Regions from separate parts of the Pseudoalteromonas sp. SG44-1 genome, predicted to be linked through region 2. Evidence: riboswitches for the same ligand, from Rfam matches in the RefSeq annotation. Region 2 holds a riboswitch; the other holds the start of a gene.
What was found. Region 2 has a riboswitch for lysine ahead of dapA (4-hydroxy-tetrahydrodipicolinate synthase). Riboswitches for the same ligand answer to the same signal wherever they lie in the genome.
Positions count from the first base shown of each region.

Region 1: it holds a riboswitch for lysine, as region 2 does, so the genes downstream of both, lysC (lysine-sensitive aspartokinase 3) here and dapA (4-hydroxy-tetrahydrodipicolinate synthase) in region 2, are expected to answer to the same signal.

Region 1 is NZ_JACJEW010000052.1:15,494-23,649, forward strand. Features, by position in the region: gene H5187_RS18655 (ATPase) at 1-2,178, opposite strand, end outside; gene H5187_RS18660 (condensin complex protein MksE) at 2,178-2,723, opposite strand; gene H5187_RS18665 (hypothetical protein) at 2,729-4,009, opposite strand; gene nhaD (sodium:proton antiporter NhaD) at 4,188-5,435, shown strand; lysine riboswitch at 5,550-5,721, shown strand; gene lysC (lysine-sensitive aspartokinase 3) at 5,799-7,202, shown strand; gene H5187_RS18680 (4'-phosphopantetheinyl transferase superfamily protein) at 7,179-7,922, opposite strand; gene H5187_RS18685 (sodium-dependent transporter) at 8,076-8,156, shown strand, end outside.
Region 2 is NZ_JACJEW010000036.1:10,949-19,104, forward strand. Features, by position in the region: gene acnB (bifunctional aconitate hydratase 2/2-methylisocitrate dehydratase) at 1-39, opposite strand, end outside; gene H5187_RS16005 (OmpA family protein) at 316-1,380, opposite strand; gene H5187_RS16010 (YdiU family protein) at 1,844-3,259, opposite strand; gene H5187_RS16015 (DNA-3-methyladenine glycosylase I) at 3,268-3,969, opposite strand; lysine riboswitch at 4,160-4,353, shown strand; gene dapA (4-hydroxy-tetrahydrodipicolinate synthase) at 4,486-5,370, shown strand; gene H5187_RS16025 (2,3,4,5-tetrahydropyridine-2,6-dicarboxylate N-succinyltransferase) at 5,386-6,126, shown strand; gene H5187_RS16030 (PLP-dependent decarboxylase) at 6,126-7,331, shown strand; gene H5187_RS16035 (succinylglutamate desuccinylase/aspartoacylase family protein) at 7,337-8,156, shown strand, end outside.

The DNA of each region.
Region 1 (8,156 bases), on a different contig from region 2:
AATGCCTTTATTGAAGCTGTTCATTTCACGGCGCAGTCTGTCTAAATCTTCACGCAGTCCCTTAATCGTCGCGGCTACTTCTGTGAGTGCAACCCGGGCTTGGCGTTCAACCGCATCACGTTCGTTATCAATATTATGGAACGCGGCAATCAATTTCTGGTATTTACTAAACTCGTCATTTTCGTTATCAAATTTGGTAATACCGGCATTGTAAATATGCAAATAGGTATTACGAACGTTGATATCAAAATTACGCAGCTCTTGGCAATCTTTATTAAAGTGATGAACTAAGTCACTGAGATTATCAAAATCAATTTGAATATCAATCATATACGGGGTGACTTTACCGCTATATAAATCCAGCGTGTGGTCAATTCGTTCAGATTTCACTTGGCGTAGGCGCTCGGCTTGGCGTGAAATTAAATCTTTTTTCGATTTAATAATCGAGCGTCGATCACTAATTGAACCGCTGTTATTTTGAATATCTTGTAAGTAGCTATCAACTTGCTCGCGTTCAGCCAATAATTGCTCTTTTAAGAGTGTTTGTGCATCAATAGATTGCAGCATAACCTGGAATTGTTCAAAGCGTTTAAGTGCGCTTTCTGCTGCCATGAGTTCATCGTATAAGGCATCTTTTTCTTTTTGTTTGTCGGCCACATTGGCGGCCACATCACGCTGTTGCTTAAATTCATTGAGTGACTGTTCTAGGGCGCTGAGTTGCGCAGTAAGTTGCTCTTTATTTTCACCGCTTTGCATCTGCACCGGTGAGAGTTTTTTCAGCTTGATGGTCGCGCCTGGCAGGGTGAGCACGCCGCCTTTCACGTTATCTGATAATTGCTCTAAAAATGCACCAAAGGCATCTTCGTCAGTGATATCTATATCACCATTACTGGTGGTGGCAAATGACAGAATGTCAGGGTTTAGAATACGCGAGATCTCTTCAACTTCTTTAAGTGATAAATCCTCGCGCATACGGGTAAATAAATTAAACTCAAGATTTTTAAGCTGCAGCTTTAAGCTTTTGATCTGCTTTTGTGTTTCACTAATACGGTAATCAAGAGTATGCAGGCTTTGCCCTTGCGCACTGTTGATAGAATGCGATAGTGACTCGTAATCTTGCTTTAATTGACCAAGGCTTACTTTTAAGGTTGCCATGTTAACCAATTCAAATTCAGATTTTAGAGCACCAAAGTCTAAAAACCATTGCTCTATTTGTGTTTGCCTGCGTTCAATATCGCGCGATTGTTGTACATAAAGTTGTTGTTTTTGTTCAAACTCGTGCTTTTCGTGTTCAATGTCTTCAAGGGCAACATTAAGCTCGCTCAATTGCGCCTCTTGGTAGCTATCAAAATCGATTAATGCTTGGTCAATTTTGGGGGCGTATGCGGCTAATTTACCTTTGAGTACGGTTTGGTTTTCAAGCATTGATTCAAGGGCGCAGATAGGCTCTTGCATCGACTCGAGTGCTTTTAGCTCACGTTTTGCGCGGTTTACTTTATCAAAGGAGCGACGCCATACTTCATAAAAATCGACCTTTGAGTTTGACATGTGGCGTTCAAATACGCGTAACATAAAGCGCTTTACGTCGGCAGCGCCTAATTTATGCAGGTTCAAAATACGGCGGAAAATTTCTTTATAAATTGCCGAATCTTGCACGTTGTTAAGCGGGATCATCTTTAAGTTAATGTCGCCATCAAATGGCGTGGCACCACCCGTTAATAGTGCGTTGAGCTCTTGCGCTTTAAGCTCAATAGGGTTAAAGCCTTGCTCTTTTAAATGATTAAACAGTTTAGTGAACTTAATGATGGTTTTACCTTGAGTATACTGCTCAAGATCAAGCTTGCCTTGGTAACAAAAAAACTGATGTGCGTAACCGGCAATTTTACCAAGCCCAGCTACACCAATCACCACCGGGCCATGGGGTAGGTCGGCTTCGAGTAAAATATAGGATTGATCTGACGAAAAATAAAATTTACGGGTTTCGTCTAAATCATGACCGTCCCATTCTGTTAGGCGTAAATCATTAATAAGCGGAAATTGCAGAGCATTGATCACCGAGCTTTTACCGGTGTTATTTGGTGCACAAATTGAGCTGCTTTTATCAAGCGGGATCACACATTTGGCATAACCGGCGGTGTTTAATAATGCCAGCTTACTGAGGCCGTATAGGTTTTTCATTATTCGTCCTCTCCAATATAGGTTTCTTCGTTTACTTCCATTAAGGCATCAATATAACGGTAGATAGGTGCTTGCAGCATAAAGCCGCCTTCTACTTCACGGGCAAGGCCAAGTCGAATCATGCGTAAGTACACGTCTTTACGTAGGTCTGATCCTGAAAAAATTTCGAGTTGATCAAATAAGTGCTTGTTCATTTGCACTAAAGTTTGCATCAGTTCTAAATCATTCACTTCATCAAATAAGGCACGCATTGGGTCTTTACCTGAGTTTGCATAGTGCTCAATTAAGATATAAATGGTTAAGGCAATCGCGCGGGAAATTTTCCCCATATTGGGTGTACTTTCATCACTGGCAAAGTAATAAAAACCACGGCTGTCATGTTGTAAATCGTGGCCAAGGGCGCTGAATAATGCGCGGTAATGATCAATTTGTTGATCAAGCTCTTGCCACATTACGGTGTCTTGTTCGCTAATGTGATAGCCGGTGACTAATTTTTTATTAATTGCTTGTAGATGACTAAGTTCATCTAAATTTATCTGTGTCATAACGGTTACTCATCCACTGTTGGTGTTTGCTGAGAGTCAACAGGCTTAGAATTAAAAGGGAAAAGAGAAAAATGTTGCCCGGCAATTTTTACGCGCATTTTTTCATCGCTTTGATTGATTTCAATATCGGTGTCACTTACCAGCTTTTGATATAAAAACAGCATTTCGTCGGCTTCAAGGTCGGGGTAGCTTTGCTCTAAAAAGGTCAATAATGGTTGTGGCTTTTTACGTTTAGCATTGAAGCGTTTTTTAAAGTTTGCTTTAACATTATTGTAATCTGGAATATTTGGCGTAACAAAAGCAGGCACATCTTGTTGATCAGGAAGTTCGTATTCACTGTGTTCAAACTCAACAAGTGCAGCCATATAAGCGACCATATGGCGCTGTTGCCCCAATGAGAATCGCTGCGTGTCAGAGACAAAATGTGGTTGTACGGCGCTGAGCATATTATCAACGCCATTTTTACGTACTAAACCAAGTACTTTAGCTGCTTGACGAGTGATCATATTATTACGGCGCAACTCTTCACGCAGTGGCATTAGCATATCGGCACTTTTACGCAGGCTTTCGCGACCAACTAAATGCATTTCTAAAATTCGGGTACGTAATCGTTCAAGCATGCGTTTATCTTGATAAGCTTTACCGCTGCGTTCAATATATTCGATTTGCGTACTGATTTGTGTTTCGATGGTATTAAAACAAGCATGAAAATCGCCACGAATATCAACCATTTCAAGCATTGGTTCAATGTATTCATCAAACGCTTCAATCACCGCTTGATAACGCTTTTGTAATGATTGCACCGCATTATTAGCTTTTGCTTGTTCTACAATATTTAAAATGGCATTTTCGTTGTGGGCAAATAGTTTCATTATTTTACGCACCCGATCATCCATAATGCGGCTAAAACGGCGCATCTCGTCGTAGTCTTCAATACTACCGGCATTGTCTAAACGGTTACCCAAACGGGCTAAATCTTCAACCAGCACGCTAATTTCTTGCGCCAAGCCTAAATGTTCTTCCTGCAATAAAAAAGTGGCAAAATCTGCAATTGCACGGTTAATTTCAAGTTGTGACGATTTAGCCAAGGGAATAATAATATCTTGGTTTAAAAGGCGGTTGGTTTCTTTGTAAATGCGCTCATTTGACCACGTAGGTTGTTTTTGTTTGATCGCATTTTGCACGTCTTTTAGGCTGAAATCAGCCATTTTAAAACGTTTAAATAGCAGCTCTAACATTCCCCAGTGCTCTGTTAGGGTATTTAGCAACTTTTTAGCTGGGATCATAAAACTCCAAAAATCCTAATTTATCTTGTAAAGCCGGCTTGTTAGGCCTCAGCGATTAGTCGTAGAAAAGCAAATTGACAATAGTTTTACACATTCTTTGGTGCTAGACTGCGCGCCGTGTCGTCCTGCGGCTCATAACATACAATTTTTACATTTTTATAAAGGTTGTTCAAACACCATGGTAACTGCAATTATCCTAACCCTGATAACGCTAGCATTCGTGCTCATCGTTATAGAGGATATTATCCATGTAAACAAGGCCAAAACCACGCTTTTCTTTGGTACTTTATGCTGGATTATCTTATTTATCTCGCCGCTTCACGGGCAAAGCCCCGAAAACGTACAACATCAACTTGACCACAATATTTTAGAGATTGCCACACTGTGGTTGTTTTTAATGGCTGCAATGACCTTTGTAGCCTATTTGAACTCCAAAGGTTTTATCCAAAATATTGTGCATAAGATAATGCCCAGTGCTATTAGCGAACGCAAACTGATGTTTTTGATTGGCGGGTTCTCCTTCTTATTTTCGTCGATTTCAGACAATATCACAGCCACATTAATTTCCCTTGCGGTGGTTATGTCGTTAAAACTCGATCCGAAAAAGCTAATTAAATACGCTACGCTTATCATCTTTAGTGTGAACTCGGGCGGAGTGTCGTTAATTACCGGTGATGTTACTACCTTGATGATTTTCCTTGATGACAAAGTTACCATTGGTCACTTGCTATTGTTGGTTGTGCCTGCGTTATTTAGCGTGGCGCTATTGGCCATTATGCTGTCATTTGGGCTCAACGGCCAAGTTGAGTTTACCAAACAAGAGGACCGTCGCATTGAGAAAACAGATATCACTATTGCAGTGATTTTCTTATCAACGATTGTCGGGACATTAACGTTAAGCGTGCTTTATCATGTGCCGCCTTTGTTAACTTTCTTATTTGGTTTGTCGTTGATGTTTTTAGTAGCGCAATTTTTAATGCGCAAAAAAGATGTGAATAAAAAAATCATCGATTATATTCGCGAAATAGAATACGACACCTTGCTGTTCTTCGTTGGCGTATTATTACTTGTAGGCGCCCTGAAAGAAGTCGGTATGCTCAGTAAGTTCACTCACCTTTACGAGTTAATGCCAGCACAATACGCTAATTATTTAATGGGTATATTATCAGCTGCGGTTGACAACGTACCACTAACGGCTGCGTTACTTAAAGCTGAAATAGTGATGAGTCCACAACAATGGTTGTCGTTTACGTATGCAACTGGGGTGGGGGGGTCCATGCTTATTATTGGCTCGGCTGCCGGTATTATCGCTATGAGTAAAGTAAAAGCGCTTACCTTTATGAGTTATTTACGTATGTCGGTGTATTTATTAATCGCTTATACAATTGGTTATATGGGATCGTATTTAGCAGGTAGTTTTATTTAATTGCTTTTATTATTTAAAACAACTTGACAGCTAGACGTCTAAACGATAACTTTCAAAGCCCGCTTAATAGCGGGTTTTGTTATTTAATTGCTAATAATTTACGTAATTAATCTAACATTCAGAAGAGGTGCGGTACTTAGGTACTTAATGTTAGGCGACGTATGCCTGTAATCATTAAGGAGGGAAGTACTCGCCGAGGAAAGCAACTGGACGTCACAGTGGTTTTTCGGTTTATGGGGCTGAATCCTCAAAACTGTCACCAATTAGGTGGAGAGCTTCTGGCAGTGGACTTTTCTTATCGAGCACCCCCTTGCCAAGTTCTTCTTGTTTTATCGTGGTATGAATGCCACAAAAGGAGACGACATGAATACCCAATTAGCTGCAACTAACTTGCAACAGTCAGCACAAAATCAAAAATCAGACTACGTAGTCGCAAAGTTCGGTGGCACCAGTGTGGCTAACTTTGAAGCGATGAGCCGTTGCAGTGAAATTATTGTAGCCGATAACAACGTACGAGTAGTGGCCGTAAGTGCCAGCGCAGGAGTGACTAATCACCTTGTGACCTTATGTAAAAAAGATTTATCAGCAGATGAGCGCAATGAGAACATTGCTGGCGTTATTGCTATTCAAGAAGCTATTTTAAATGAGCTGTCATTGGATGCTGATTTAGCTCATGGCTTTGATGAAACCATTAAAGCTTTTAAGTCACTTGCCAGTGAGCCACTAAAATCAAAGCAACAACATGATGAGTTATTGAGCTTTGGTGAGCGTTTATCATCCTATTTATTTACTCAGGTACTGCGTTTAAATGGCTTAAATGCGGTGCGTTTTGATGTGCGACAGGTATTAAAAACCGACAGCCAGTTTTCTAAAGCAACCCCAGATGTAGCTGCAACAGCAATGGCCGCAAAAGAGCATTTAATTCCGTTATTAGCTGAACAGGTTATTGTAACTCAAGGCTTTATAGGCAGTGACGCGCATGGTCAAACTACCACACTTGGTCGTGGTGGTTCAGATTACAGTGCGGCATTACTGGCCGAAGCTATAAACGCTAAAAGCGTGCACATTTGGACTGATGTCGTGGGCATTTTTAGCACCGATCCGCGCTTATGTGCTAAGGCTACGCCGATTGCGCGTTTAAGTTTTGATGAAGCGGCCGAAATGGCTACCTTTGGGGCGAAAGTATTACATCCGGCAACTATCTTACCTGCGAGCCGCAGCCATATTAGTGTGTTTGTTGGTTCTAGCCGTGAGCCTGAACGTGGTGGTACCTGGATCGAACGTGAGAAATCACAAATCCCCGGAATTCGTGCTGTCACGCAGCGTAAAAATCAAATATTGTTAACCTTAAAAAGCCCCGAAATGCTTTTGGCTAGTGGTTTTTTAGCCCACGTGTTTACAATTTTAAGTGAGTTTAATATCTCGGTTGATTTGGTAACTACCTCAGAGATAAGTGTTGCAATTACTTTAGATAATGCGCCAAATGCCTCGCGTCCTGAGCTTGATCAAGAATGCCTTGATAAGTTAGCGGAGTTTTGCCACGTGTCGGTTGAGAACAACTTAACCTTAGTGGCATTAATTGGTTCACAAATTCAATTACGTCAGCAAGAAATTAACTTAATGAATGTATTAAGCGATTTTAATATTCGCTTAATTTGTCATGGCGCAAGTAAACATAACCTGTGCTTTTTAGTGGAGCAGAGCGAGTCAGACTTTGTTGTGCAAGCGATCCACAGCCGTTTATTAGAAGTTCAAAACGCCGCGTAATTGGGCGGTAGAATTTACCACAGAGCACTGCCAGACAGTGCTCTTGTCACTTACCACACTAATATCAAACTCATGATATTGACAACTCAGCGCTGTTAAATTTGCTCGCTCAAGTTCAGTAAATACATTGGGGCTGAGTAATTTTGCAATTGGTTGGCTGGTGGCTTTGGCAAGTGCTTCTTTTAAGGTCCATATTCTAAAAAATCGTTCTGCGCTTTGCTGATCTTGCGTTATTAAATTTACCTCATCAAGATGATAAAAATGCTTAGCGAGCTTTGCAAATGGGCGCTTCAGGTTTATTTTTTCAATATCAAAACCAAATTCAATTCGTTCTACATTTAATGCAGCACCGACAAAACCATTAGAGTGGGATAAACAACTACGCAATACAGTGTCACTGTCAGTTATATGTAGCAGTAATTTACTGCTTTGCTGGTCAAATTCAGAGCTAATATGGTTATTTGCTAGATCACGAAATTGTGGCATCGTTTGTTTTACCAAATACTTAAGCAGTAGCCGAGTGGCTAAATATTCTTGCTTGGCTTTGTAACTTTTTCTACGGGTGATCACCGTCAGTTCAAATGGGCTTAATAGTGCGTTTAAATCGAATTCATCAACATTTAACTGCTGGGCATCAAATAATAAAATAGTATTCGCATTGAATGGCTGCACGCTGTGTTTGGTGATAACGAGTTGCTGTTGAAAAAATAATGCAGGCATAAAATCCACAATTAAAGTGATAAAAGAACAAACATGTTTATATTTTGTGCGGTTGTGCGCTGGTTAATTAAGCCAAGGCAAATTTATTACTCTGTGAGAGTTAAATATGGTTTAATTCACAATAATGAAAAATAATAACAGATTTGTAGATGTATGGCACAATTGCGTGATGGTTTTCAAAGCCGCCTTGGCTTTGTTTTAGCAGCTTCTGGCGCTGCAGTTGGATTAGGTAAT
Region 2 (8,156 bases):
GGCACGTTCTTCTACGTGTTTACGATAATCTTCTAGCACAATATTGCCCTCTTGGTGACGTGAAAGTATTCAGTAATACACATTCTCGCGAAAAATTACTCAATACTTATAGTATTCTGACGATTAATTATAAAGCTTTTAAATATAGATGAAAATCCGTGCAATCAAGCAAAATTCTATACTCATTATAAATACTGTGAATAACCAATTAGGAAAAAACCATTCACATGAATGTTAATTAACTGCGAATTATTGCTATTTTTTAGGCATAAAAAAACCCAGCATCTTGCTGGGTTTTTAATAAATCAAATGCTATTAACGCTTAACTTTCACGCGCTCAATTGACTTAAGGTGTGCTTCTACACGACGGTTTTCCGCGTGTGCAGCAGGTGTGTTGTCTGTATTTTTAAGACGCTCTTCGCCTAGACCAACAGTAGTAATACGATCTTCAGCAATGCCATCAGCAATTAGCTTAGCAGCAACTGCATCAGCACGCTTTTTCGATAACCACTTGTTATACTCAGCTTTACCAACAGCTGAAGAATGACCTTCAAGTAATACTGTTGTGTCTGTATGCTCTTTTAAGAAGCTAGCAACTTGGTCAATACCGCTGTCATATTTACCAGCAACTTTTGAGGCGTTGTTAGGGAATGTTACTAACAAGCTTTTAGTTACTTCACGGTCTTCATATAAAGTACAACCTGTACCATCAACAGCATCTGTCATTGGTGTGTTTGCACATTGGTCATCTGCATCAGGGATGTTATCACCATCGCTATCTACCGGGGCAACTGCTACAGGTACTACTGTAGCTGGAGCTGGAGCAGCTTTAACTGGCTCAGCAGCTGAACTTTGCTTGCCAAATAAATAGCTAAGACCAAGTTTAGCACCTACATCTGTGTAACCACGGTCAAGACCTTGATAAATAGATGTTTCAGCATTAAATGCGAAATTATCAGTGAAATAATGTTGGTAACCAGCACCTAGATTAGCAAAAGTTAGGTTTTCTGTAATATCGATTTTCTTAAGACCGAAAATACCATAGAAAGGGCCGCCGTTGATGTGATAAAGACCATCAATACCTAAACGGTCGCCGTCCATGCTTGTTGCGTTCATGGCAGGATTTGCATTTGAAATGTCAAAATCCATATCAGCATATTCTAGACGTGCACTCCAGTAATCGTTAAAACGATAACCAATTTCTGCACCCCAACCAGTTGAATCATCAACGTTAGTACCTGCGCTTCCACGGACATTTTCCCATGAAGCATCGTAATAATCGCCAAAAGCACCGATAAAGAAACCTTCTTTTTCAGCAGCGAAACTTGAAGCGCTAGTTGCAGCTAGTGCTAAAGCAATAGTAAGTGATTTTAATTTCATTGTTTCCTTCCCATTTTCACAATTAAAATTGTAGCTAAGAGACCCTAGCTCAATAAGTTTAACCATAGAGTACCGTATCTTTAGTTAATCATTACTTAACGAAAATATTTAAATGCATATTTTGCAATTTAACTATTTATTAAAATAAAGCGCCCTACATTATAGTTCAGATAAAAAACTTTACCTAACTTGCACATCTATCGATTGTCAGCATTGTAATTGCTATCACTGCAATTTCAGCCACAACGTTTCTAATATCTTTGGCTTTAATAATTTAAATGCTTAAGCTAATGAGTGCATTATATTGGTTAATTTTAAATCAACAAGTAGTTAAGCATATTTATTTCTTATAATTATTAATAAATAACAGCTTTTAACTAAAGATCTGGATGTATAAGTCACATCAATTCATTAATCGTCGCTCAATTTACGAACAATACGCCTAACAATCAGCACTGCGTTATTATGTTCCGCAGAATGTTTGGTAATTAGTATCCCCATCAACAGGCGGGGAGTACCAAAATGCAGGGCTTGCCAACAATTGGTAAGGCGACCTCAAGGCCGTTAAATATTCATCTAACATGCTGCTTTCACCAGTACTTTCATACTGCTGTATTATGCTTTCAACAATATGATTACGCGGGATCAAGCGTGGGTTGGCTTGGCGCATCAGCTGATAGCTTTGCGTATTTGTTCTGGCTAACCACTTAATAGACCAACCAGCCAAGTCACTCGGAATGGCAGTCTGACCTTGCAATGATTCTGTTAAGGAGTCAAAAGTATTGGTGTAATCAAGCTGATGGGTTTTCAGTAAAGTTAATAACTCGGATACTAATTCAGCATCGCCATCTTGATGACCATCAAAGCCCAGTTTTTTCGCCCACATCTGTGTAAAGGCTTGATGAAACTGCTCAGCAAAACCATTTATTAATGGGCTTAATAGCTCAACAGCCTGCTCTTCGTCATCGCTAATTAAAGGAATTAAACTTTCAGCTAAACGTGCACAATTCCAATTAGCAATATTAGGTTGATTGCCAAAAGCATAGCGACCTTGGCGATCAATAGAACTAAATACAGTATCAAAATCAAACTGATTCATCATTGCACAAGGGCCATAATCGATGGTCTCACCACTGACGAGCGTATTATCAGTATTCATTACTCCATGAATAAAACCAACGCGCATCCAGCTAACAATCAGGCTAACTTGCTTTTCAATTACCGCACTTAAAAATGCCAAATAACGCGCAGAGCCCGTAGACTTTATCTCAGGATAATGACGCTCAATAGCTAAATCAGCTAAGGCTTTTAAACCAGTAACGTCACCTTGCGCAGCTAAATACTGAAACGAACCGACACGTATATGACTACTAGCAACGCGGGTAACAATGGCTCCTTGTTGTGGTGGTTGACGGTAAACTGTTTCACCACTGGCAACAACTGCCAAACAACGTGTCGTCGGTATGCCAAGCCCATGCATTGCCTCACTCATTATATATTCACGTACCGCAGGACCGATTGCACAACGGCCATCACCTCCACGTGAAAATGGCGTAGCACCAGAACCTTTGAGTTGAATGTCCCAAAGCTGTTGCTGCTGATCAGTGACAGCCCCTAATAAATGTGCTCGCCCATCACCTAAACGCGGTGAAAAATGTCCAAATTGATGCCCTGAGTAACCTAATGCCACAGCAGCAACATCGCTGTTATTAAGATTACCAGAAAAAATTACCGCACGTTCTGATGTGACAACCTCAATATTAAGCTGCCTAGCTAACGTATCGTTCCACAGCAGTAAGTTTGGAGCAATAACAGCACTTGGCTGATCAGCCACAGCAAAATCATCAGCAATCTGGGTGTAACGAGCAACTAATTTCATAGTATTCCTTAAGCTTGGGTTGTTTGTATACCAACGCGATTATCGCCCACGCTGTATGCAACTAACAGACTGAGCTCTTGTAGGCTTAATCCGCTTTGTTGCTGCAATTCATTAAAAAAATGTTGAGCGTTGGCAAGTGACTTTTTAGTTTGTAAACCGCCATCAATTATTTTATGAGCACGGAGATAACTTTCTACATCACGCGATAATAAAAAAGTATCTTTCCCTAAGGTTCGCAATGCATAAGGGCCGGTGTTACCACCTAAACGCGCCCCATGCTTTTTTAAATACCCCCACAAACCAATAATATCGTCGCTCGGCCAATCTGCAATAAACTGACTAAAACTGCCATGTTCACTTGCCACTTCATGGATCATATACGCATTTTCTGGGATCGTTTGCACTTTTTTAAAGTTACGAACGATTCGCTCATCGGTGGCTTTTTGCTCAAGCATATCTGGCGGCATCATTAATAATTTAGCCACACTAAAATCCCAAAATACTTCCCGAAAACCTGGCCATTTATTGTTGATCACTGACCAATAAAAACCACTTTGAAAAATTTTGCGGGTAAACTCTTCAAGCCATGCATCATCAGGTAAAGCAGTTAATTGCTTTGCATTTTGAGGGGCAACAAGTAATTGCTGTAACATTACTTCGCTACCTTTTCGCTGTGCCGCTCGTTGATATATATCTTGAAATTTTTCCATTACTCACTACCACTGCTTGTTATTACGCTTACTGTAACGCTATTTACGTTGTAAAAAAATGTCAGGAGCACATTGCAGCTAAAAATAAACTTAAAAATATCCAGCCTTGACACCTAGACGGCTAAAATGCTTTAATCTTTCGCATTACCCCTATTAAAGGTTTGAGTTTTAAACGATAAAACTTACACCATGGGCTAGAAGAGGTGCGTTATTCAGGTAACGTATGTGAGGAGCACACACTCCAGTGATCATACGTGAGGGGAATTAACGCCGAGAAGTAACACTTTTTGTGAAGTTTTACTTCGGGCGACTGGGTTGAATCCCAGCGACTGTCACCAATAACAGCTTGGCTGTTAAAATATTTGGTGGAGAGCTTCTGGTCTTAGCGTAATAAGGCCATAGCGCCCTATTATATTAAGCCCATTCGCTCTTCGAATTATTAGTTCGAACGACGTTAATGTGGCTCCAATCATAAAAGCTTATTAACTCCTCGAATCACTTATAAGTTCGTGAGAGATGATCAATAACTTCAATTTAAATGACTACCCTTTGTGGACGGCACTCGTCACGCCATTTACTGACGCTGGTGAAGTCGACTATGCCACTCTTGATCAGTTAGTTGCACAGCAGCAAGTGGCTGACAATGGTATTTTATTACTTGGTAGCACCGGCGAAGGCCTCGCACTAACACTCAAAGAGCAACAAGCGATTGTTGAACACGTGTGCCAATTAACGCCAACAGTACCGCTGATGGTTGCAGTAGGCGGTATAAATCTAAAGCAACAAATTGCCTGGGTTGAATACTGTAATCAGTTACCCATTCATAGCTATTTACTGGGCACTCCCCTATACGCTAAGCCCGGCGTGGTAGGCCAAACACATTGGTTTGAAAGCTTACTTAATACCAGTAAACATCCTTGCATGCTTTATAACGTACCAGGGCGCAGTGCTGTTGATATTCCATCGGCCGTAATTAGCAACTTGAAAGACCATAAAAACTTGTGGGCACTCAAAGAAGCCAGTGGCGACATTACTAAATTTGAAGGTTTTAGAAAAGTCGCACCTAATTTAGCTATTTTTAGCGGTGACGATGCACTGATGCCTTACTTTGCCCAGGCTGGCGCAAAAGGTTTAGTCTCTGTGGCTGCTAATGCATGGCCTGTGCAAACCCATGAGTTTGTAAAACGAAGTCTCAGCGGTCAACACCCCAATTTATTTGCCGACTGGTCACAAGCCATTCAAAGCTTGTTTGCTGTCGCAAACCCTATCCCCGTCAAAGTATTGATGCATTTACAAGGGCGAATTAACAGCCCGTACTTACGTCCACCTTTGACGCATCTTGAGTTAACGCAAACTGATTGTATTAACAACGCAAACAACACCATTTTATCTTGGCATTAAATACAGGTTTTTATAATGAGCTGGTTAGAACTACTAAATAATTTAGAATCGGGCGCTGTGCGCGCAGCAACACAAGACGACAACGGCCAATGGCATGCTAACGTTCTGGTAAAACAAGGTATTTTAGAAGCGTTTAAAAATGGCACTAATACCGAATTTCCAGGTGGCTTTGTTGATAAACACAATTTAGCACCACAAGGTTTTGCAGCCGATGCTGGAGTGCGTATGGTACCTGGTGGCTCAAGCGTTCGCCGTGGCGCACACGTTGCTAAGGGCACGATTATTATGCCACCAGCATATGTAAACATTGGTGCCTTTATCGACGAAGGCACTATGGTTGATAGCCACGCGTTAGTGGGGTCGTGTGCGCAAGTAGGTAAAAATGTACATTTAAGCGCTGCAGTACAACTAGGCGGTGTACTTGAACCTATTGGTGCAAGCCCGGTGGTGGTAGAAGACGATGCATTCATCGGTGCAGGTTGCGTGATTGTTGAAGGCGTAGTAGTGAAAAAAGGCGCGGTGCTCGCACCAGGTGTACGCTTATCAGCAACTATTCCTGTTTATGACTGTGTTAATGAGCGCCAGCTGGCTAAAGGCGAGCCTATTCCTGAATACGCGATTGTTATTCCAGGTTCTCGCCCAGCTTCTAATACTTGGGCTCGCGAGCAAGGATTAAGTATGTCGTGTGCATTAATTGTAAAATACCGTGATGAACAAAGTGATGCATCATTGCTGCTTGAAGAGGTTTTACGTTAATGAGCTTTTTGAGCACGCCAGTTAAAACCGCCATTGATGAGCTATCAACTGCGCTTGATACACCCTTTTTTATTTACGACCTTGATACATTAAACGCACACTTAACGCGGTTAGTGACGCAAACTGAGGTAAAACTGTGGTATGCCGTAAAAGCTAACCCATTATCTAAAGTCATTCAAAGCTTAGATAACGCGGGTTTTAACTTTGATGTGGCAAGCAAGGGCGAACTTGAGCAAGTACTTGCTCAAGGTATTAACAGCGAGCGCGTGCTCAATACAGGGCCTGCCAAAAGCCCAAAACAAATTAAACACTTTATTGCGCGCGGCGTACGTACCTTTGTTGCCGAAAGCCTTAATCAAGTACGCTGGCTTAACGAGCAAGCAAGCTTACAAAACTGTCAGTTACAGGTATTACTGCGAGTGCAATTACGCTGGCCTGAAGGGGAAAAAAACCCACTTGGTGGCGATAGCCTTACTCCATTTGGTTTAGGTTGCGATGAATGGCAAGCGCTAAATACTAGCGACTACCCAGCGCTTAATTTTGACGGTCTGCATATTTTTCAGTGGGGCAACATGCTTAGCAGCGACAAACTCGCTGAGCTGTGGACACAAATGATTACGCCGTTAACAAAGCTTGCCAACGATTTAGGTATTCACTTAAAAGTACTCGACTTAGGCGGTGGTTTAGGTATTCCTTACACTCTTGATGCACCAACCTTAAGTTGGGATGCGCTCATTGATGCATTAGCTGACATTAAGAATGCCGCAGGCGTACAAGAACTCTGGATGGAGCTTGGCCGTTATGCTGTGGGCGAATGCGGTCATTACGCAACACCTGTCGTTGAGCGAAAACTTAACTATGCCCAACAACAAGTGATCTTAAGCGGCGGTATTAATCATTTATTGCGCCCTGCAGTCACCAGCCAAGATTTCCCGGCACGATTATTACGAGACTCAACTGCTGCATACCAAACTATGAGCTTATATGGGCCATTATGTACAGCACTTGATTGCTTAGGTGAACACCAATTACCTAGTGATTTAAATGAGCAAGACTGGCTGGTGTTTAGCCAATGTGGCGCGTACGGCTTTACCGAAAGTATGCCGTATTTTTTATGTCATGAGCTAGCCGCTGAATACACATTACAAAATGGCGAGCTTAACTGTATTCGCACAGCTGAAGATGCCAACTACTACTTAAGGTAATTGAGATGAGTACGACTAAAGCTATAAGCCAAGAAAACATAGTAGTTGGTGAAGTTGCCAACGGCCTACCGCTCACAATTCCTGTCTATCGTTTAAAAGGCGATGGCACTGGGCCAAGTGTGTATGTGCAAGCTAATATGCACGGTGCAGAAGTACAAGGCAATGCGGTTATTTACCAATTACTTGAGCAGCTTAAGCATCTTGAACTCAAAGGCGATATCACCCTGGTGCCTTACGCGAACCCAATTGGTTGCAATCAAAAATCGGGCGAATTCACCCTTGGTCGTTTTGATCCAATCACCGGCACCAACTGGAACCGCATGTATCACTGCAATAGTAAGCTCGCGAGCCAATTTGCTGAGCAATACAGTGATGCCGATGAGCAAACCTTAAAAAGTGAGTTTAAAGCCGCACTGATTGATGAAGTAGACCAACAACTAAGCGGTCCAGCTTATCGCCTAACTACAGGCAAACGCATTGCACTTAACTTGCAAAAGTTGGCACACCAAGCTGATATCGTGCTCGACTTACACACAGGCCCCATTTCGAGTCAGCATTTATATTGCCCAGATTATGCCAAGGCCAGTGCCAACTACTTTAATATTCCTCATGTATTAATCATCCCTAATGATTTTGCAGGAGCAATGGATGAAGCAAGTTTTTGCCCATGGTGGCAATTAACCGAGGCATTAGCTCAACAAGGGCGTGAATTTAATGTTCAAGTTGAAGCTTTTACGGTCGAACTCGGCAGCCAAGAAAAGATAGATTTAACTGCGGCCCTTGATGATGCTAATAGTATTTTAAGTTACCTAAATCATAAGCAGG